DNA from 2 places in the Mesobacillus sp. S13 genome. Region 1 is predicted to be linked to the other one. Evidence: predicted binding sites of a transcription regulator. Region 1 holds the regulator's gene; the other holds the start of a gene.
The links. The regulator LexA, encoded in region 1, represses DNA repair genes until DNA is damaged. The targets are predictions, from matches to a motif close to CGAACATATGTTCG.

Region 1 (3,427 bases):
AGACCGAAAGGAATACCCATGGGTCACGAATGAAAAATGGTCATCAATGGCTTGGGACCCGCTTCAGCAATGCTCTACATGCAGCTGGCGCCATCGCTGCGGCCAAACCTTGAACCGTGATTATTACCGCCATGCAGGGGATTTGATCATTTGTTCGCATGATTTTTATATGGAGCATGTATGGACGAAAGAATCCCGTAAACGGGAAGGGCAGATGCCTTTGCTTCCAGATGCTAGTACGGTGATTTTTGATGAGGGCCATTTGCTTGAATTCGCAGCGCAAAAGGGATTAACATACAGATTCAACTCACAAACCTTGACCACTGTCCTGACGGGGTATATGCACCAGGACGTCCGAGAGGAGTCTCTTTATTTAATAGAAGATATCTTGGAGCTGCATGATGCATGGTTTGACCTTTTAGTTGAGAATTCATCTGCGGTAGAAGGTTCAAATCGAAAAGAAGTTCCAATGCTCTCAAGTATCAGGAGAGCCGCAGAAACTCTGGAGAAAAAGGTTAGCGATTTAATGGACCAATTAGTTTTTGATGCAGAAATGTTCCTGATTGATGAGTACCATTTAAAAATCATGGAAGAATATCTTGAGTTTTTCGCATATGGTCTTTCAATTTTCTTGAAGAATGACGAAGGTATTTTCTGGCTTGAAGAAAATGAAGTGCAAACTTCACTCGTTATCATGCCACGACTGGTTGAGGATATATTGAAAAAAGAAGTATTTTCTCAAAACATCCCGTTCGTGTTTTCTTCTGCAACCCTGTCACAGGCTGGAGATTTCAGCTATATCGCGAATAGCCTGGGAATCGAGAAATACTCCTCATTTACTGTAGCGTCCCCATTTGATTACGAAGACCAAATGGAACTGGTCGCACATGTTGAGGACGATGAAATGAAGAAGTGGGAAAAGATAGGGGATGACCTAAGAAGCAGTAATGGCAGCTCGCTTATCTTATTCTCTACTATGCAGGAAATGGAACGATTCCGGGCTTGGACTGAAAAACAAAAGTGGAGCTTCCCTATTTTGTTTGAGGGTGACCGTGAAATCAGTGAAACGGTAAAGGAATTCCAGACTGACACTGTGACCGTTTTATGTTCCTACAATCTTTGGGAAGGACTGGATGTGCCAGGAGAGTCATTGATTCAGGTTATCATTTCTTCCTTGCCATTCCCGCCTCATGACCCGGTCTTCCAGGCGAAAAGAAAGCATGCACAAAATCCCGCTCAAGAGGTAGATCTTCCATATATGCTCCTTCGCCTAAGACAAGGGATGGGAAGGTTGATCAGAACGAATCAAGACAGCGGTACCGTGCATATTTGGATCACACAAAATCAAAAAACTGCACACATAGAAGAATTAAAAGGTGTATTGCCTGTTCAACAGATACACTGGAGATAGAAAAATCCCGAAAGGAAGAATCCTTTCGGGATTTTTTATGCTAGTTTCTGCAACCGCACTTCCTGTGGCGGCGGTCACGATCGTCATCCCGGTCATCCCGAGCACCAGCTACTAAATCCTCGATCAAACAACGGCGCACAGCACGGCAAAGGTCATCAAAATCAACAGTTGCCCTGACTCTGTCCCTGTCACGGTTAGGGTAAAATACACCTGCAACATCATTGTCATTACGATTGTATCCCATCAGAAACTCAACTCCTTTCCAACATGAAAGATACTTACACAATATCTTATGTGGAGAGGGACAAGTTGTTAGGGTTTGTACCTAGTTTTTTTATAAATGTGCTAGTTTAATAAATTAGCAGCTTAAAAGGTTCATAGATAATGAAAAAAGCAAGCGAAGACGCTTGCTTTTTTAATGCATATGGCGGTAGACACCGATAACCTTACCAAGAATGGATACATTACGAAGGATAATTGGATCCATAGTTGGGTTTTCCGGCTGCAGCCTGAAATAATCCTTTTCCTTAAAGAAGCGCTTTACTGTTGCTTCATCGTCCTCTGTCATCGCTACTACAATATCTCCATTATTAGCAGTCTTTTGCTGCTTGACAATCACATAGTCCCCATCAAGGATTCCCGCTTCGATCATACTGTCACCCATGATTTCAAGCATGAAAACCTGCTCATCATGCGGAACAAGGCGATCTGGGAGAGGGAAGTACTCTTCAACATTTTCAATGGCGGTAATCGGCATACCCGCTGTTACTTTACCAACAACAGGAACATTAACGACATTATACTTTGGAATACGTGCATCATCTTCTATTTCGAGAATTTCTATTGCACGCGGCTTAGTAGGATCGCGTCGAATCAAGCCTTTGCTCTCAAGTCTGGCAAGGTGTCCATGGACAGTGGAGCTAGAGGCAAGTCCAACTGCTTCGCCTATTTCACGTACGGATGGCGGATACCCTTTTTTCTTGACTTCGCCTTTTATGAATTCAAATATATCTTGTTGCCGCTTAGATAACTTTGTCATATTCACGCACCTCGTATATTTTTCTTGTCCTAATTATACCATGTCTTTTCCACAGATACAAACATAAGTTCGAATTTTTGAGTTGACACAAAACAAACGTTCGATTTATAATGAAATCAATAAACCGAACATACATTCGTTAAGAGGTGTCGAAATGAAAAAACTATGGGAAAACTATTCATATGGAATGATCTTGCTTGCTGTCAGCTTAGTCTTCACATTCGTGGCTAAAGCTCAATTAAATAACGAAGAGGCTTACATAACTGTTACTATAGAAGAAGGACAAACATTATGGAAGATTGCTGAATCATTTGCCAACGAACACAATTTATCTGAAAATGAATTTGTAAGCTGGGTAGAAAAAGAAAATGGAATTGTCGGTGAAATGGTCTATCCGGGTGACGAGCTGGTAATCCCTGTTGTGGCTGAACAGATTGAACCTACTCAGATTGCCGGAGCAGGAAAGTAGATTGGAACAGAATAAGGTGACAACATGAAAGCAATCATTTATTGCCGTGTAAGTACAACGAAGGAAACACAGGAAACTTCTCTTGCCAGGCAGGAAGAAGAGCTGCTTCGACTGGCAGGCAGTTATGGCTTTGAAGTAGCCAGTATCATTAAAGAACAGGCCAGCGGTTATGATCTTGAAAGAGAAGGGATGCTTGAGCTGCTGGAATTGATTAAGGATAAAAATATAGGGGCACTGCTGATCCAGGATGAAACGAGACTTGGAAGAGGAAATGCAAAAGTTGCGATCCTACATTGTATCCTTAAAGAAAATGTGAAATTATATAGTGTCTCGCATAGTGGGGAGCTGCAACTTTCAGAATCAGATTCCATGGTGCTCCAAATTGTCAGTATGGTCGAAGAGTATCAAAGGAAAATCCATAACATTAAAATCAAGAGGGGCATGAAGCGGGCGATTGAACACGGATACAAACCCCAGCGCAATCTAAAGAACCAGGGTGATCATTCGG
Region 2 (3,427 bases), 2.2 Mb from region 1:
ATTTATGGTAATTACTATTTGCTATTGTAATACTTGTAAAATAATAGTATATTTTTCCTACAATAGTATTGTTTAATATTTACAGATTGTTCTATGTCCCCAGGAGGATTGTATATGGATATTTATGTTGCCAGGCAGCCTATATTCGATATGAACGAGAAGACTGTTGCTTATGAATTATTATATAGGAACAGCTCGGTCAATAATTATCAGCATACTGATGGGGATCAGGCCACAACAGATGTGATTGTGAATAGTTTCTTGAATATTGGTGTCAAAGACTTATCAAACGGCAAGCCTTGTTTTATTAATTTTACTGAAAAATTATTGAAACTGGGTGTTCCATCCTATTTCAATCCATTATCCATCGTGGTGGAGATTCTCGAGACAGTAGAACTGAATGAAGATATCCTCGGGATCTGCAAAGAGTTGAAGGCACATGGATATACCATAGCGCTTGACGATTTTTTTGTTTCGCAGTGGAACGAATTGACGGTCCAGCTATTGGATTATATTGATATCATCAAGATCGATTTCCGTTCGACGAAACGAGTCGACAGGCAGGAAATGATTCGGTTTATCAATGGCAGGGACATTAAGTTCCTGGCCGAAAAAGTCGAAACGATTGAAGAATATATAGAGGCGAAAGAAGACGGCTTCGTCTACTTCCAGGGATTTTATTTCAGTAAACCTGTCATCCTGAACAGTTATGATATTCCATCATATTATCATTCGTATTTTCAGATTCTAAAAGAAATCGAGAATCCTGAGCCTGATCTTGAGAAGATTAAGGATGTAATCGAAAAGGATATATCCCTATCTTATAAACTGCTGAGACTCATCAATAATCCGGTTTTCAGGCCAAGGAATGAGGTTTCTTCCATCAAGCAAGCCATCATATTGCTAGGTTTGAATGAAATCAAAAAATGGATTTATGTTCTGGCGATCCGGGGAGCAGACAAAGGCTCAGGCGGTTCTAAGGAACGGGAAATCATTGAACTGTCACTTAAGCGCGGGAAGCTGGGCGAATTGATTGGCAGGAAGGTCGGCAGAGAAGTGCTGGCCTCAAAATACTTCCTTCTCGGAATGTTTTCTTTGATGGATTCCTTATTGCATCATCCGATGGAGGAACTTCTTGAAGATCTGCCATTAAGCAATGAGCTGAAGGCGGCCTTATCAGGTGAAAAGAACGACGAATACATGATGCTAGAATTTTTAAAAGAAATCGAACTCGCTTTCCATGAAGATCTCGAGCTGACGTTCAACCCTACCAAAATGACAATGGAGGAACTGTTCAGGCTCTATAGTGAAGCGAGCGACTGGGCTACAAAGGTCTTAAGTGAAGTGAATCCTTAACATGGAGCATGCCGGCGCATGCTTTTTCTTTTTGGAGCTATAAGGGTTGGATAAAACAGAAGGGCAGCTGCTGATATAATATAAGTGCGATAAGCTTTATATGAGGAAGATTCTTGTAACCAGCCGCCAAACAAGTTATATTTTTAATAGGTTATTTAAAATTTCGTTATTTCTCTGAATGAGGTGTTTAATCCATTGGTGCTGAAATATTTGTCCGCACTGTTGCTGCCTGGTTTCATGGTTGTTTTTTTTACCAGGGTTGCCTATAATCACATCCTTGCGCTTGTGTTAACGGTCACTTTGATTGCGGCTTCTGTTTATAAAGGGTACACAGATTCTTTTCTGCTGATTGTCGTCGATGCTTTTTCTTTGACGTTAGGCTTTTTTCTGGCGAACCAGATGATGAAGCGCAACAAAAAGCAGTCATAAATTTAAAGTAAGCCTGTCGAATTCTGTTCGGCAGGTTTTTCTTGTTTTACTAGGGGTGAACCCGATTCAATCAAACGTTTGATTAGCAACCATTCGACTTCCTATTACAATCATATTAAAAACAAAGATATAAATTCGAATGTTTGTTCGCTTTTTGTTGGTTTGTTTTACCCTCTTTGTGGTAGAATGAGGATATGACTTTTGACAGCTATGTAAGGCTTTTATAGATGAAGCTCTTTTCGATATAGTTACTGATTCAATGAATCTGAATTGTTTACGAAAAGAGCCTAGAAATTTCAAATTACAGGAGGCTTTTCTGTGAAGGACCAATTTGAATTAGTCTCGAAGTATTCTCCGCAGGGAGACCAGCCTGCCGCCATTAAAGAACTGGTGCAGGGAATCCGCGATAACAAGAAGCACCAGACGTTGCTTGGCGCGACAGGAACGGGCAAGACATTCACGATTTCCAATGTGATCAAGGAAGTGAACAAGCCGACGCTTGTCATTGCCCACAACAAGACATTGGCCGGGCAGCTATACAGCGAGTTCAAGGAATTTTTCCCGAACAATGCGGTTGAGTATTTCGTCAGTTACTATGATTATTATCAGCCAGAGGCATATGTGCCCCAGACGGATACATTCATTGAGAAGGATGCGAGCATCAATGATGAGATTGACAAGCTGCGTCACTCTGCTACATCTTCTTTATTTGAGCGTAAAGATGTCATCATCATTGCCAGTGTATCCTGTATATACGGCCTCGGTAATCCAGATGAATACCGTGACATGGTCGTGTCACTCCGGACAGGGATGGAAATTGAGCGGAACAAGCTGCTCCACAAGCTGGTCGATATCCAGTATGAACGCAATGACATTGACTTCAAGCGCGGGACGTTCCGAGTCCGTGGCGATGTTGTCGAGATCTTTCCGGCATCCCGTGATGAACACTGCATGAGGGTCGAGTTTTTTGGGGATGAGATTGACCGGATTCGCGAGGTCGATGCGCTGACTGGCGAGATCATTGGTGAACGTGATCATGTAGCGATTTTCCCGGCGTCCCACTTCGTTACACGTGAAGAAAAAATGCGGGTTGCGATTGAGAATATCGAAAAGGAATTGGAAGAACGCCTGGAGGTACTTCGTGCCGAGGAAAAACTTCTTGAGGCGCAAAGGCTCGAGCAGCGGACAAGATATGATCTTGAGATGATGCGTGAGATGGGCTTCTGCTCCGGCATCGAAAACTATTCACGCCACCTGACGTTGAGACCGGCCGGTGCGACTCCATATACTTTACTAGATTACTTCCCGGACGATTTTATGATCGTTGTTGATGAGTCACATGTTACATTGCCGCAAATACGGGGAATGTTTAATGGTGACCAGGCACGTAAACAGGTGCTGGTTGACCACGGTTTCCGCCTGCCGTCAGCGATGGATAACCGCCCGCTGACATTTGCAGAATTCGAGAAACATGTCAAACAGGCCGTGTTCGTATCGGCGACTCCAGGTCCGTATGAACTGGAGCATACTCCAGAGATGGTCCAGCAGATCATCCGCCCGACAGGATTGCTTGACCCGACAATCGATGTAAGGCCGATTGAGGGCCAAATAGATGACCTGATCGGCGAAATCCAGGAGCGGA

Region 2: uvrB (excinuclease ABC subunit UvrB) is a predicted target of LexA. The motif match lies at 1,922-1,935, and genes of this name have one in related genera.

The regions. Positions count from the first base shown of each region.
Region 1 is NZ_CP084622.1:1,961,417-1,964,843, forward strand. Features, by position in the region: gene LGO15_RS09805 (ATP-dependent DNA helicase) at 1-1,411, shown strand, start outside; gene LGO15_RS09810 (hypothetical protein) at 1,452-1,655, opposite strand; gene lexA (transcriptional repressor LexA) at 1,827-2,450, opposite strand; gene LGO15_RS09820 (cell division suppressor protein YneA) at 2,605-2,919, shown strand; gene LGO15_RS09825 (YneB family resolvase-like protein) at 2,944-3,427, shown strand, end outside.
Region 2 is NZ_CP084622.1:4,192,691-4,196,117, reverse strand. Features, by position in the region: gene LGO15_RS21540 (EAL and HDOD domain-containing protein) at 115-1,356, shown strand; gene LGO15_RS21535 (CsbA family protein) at 1,552-1,785, shown strand; gene uvrB (excinuclease ABC subunit UvrB) at 2,104-3,427, shown strand, end outside.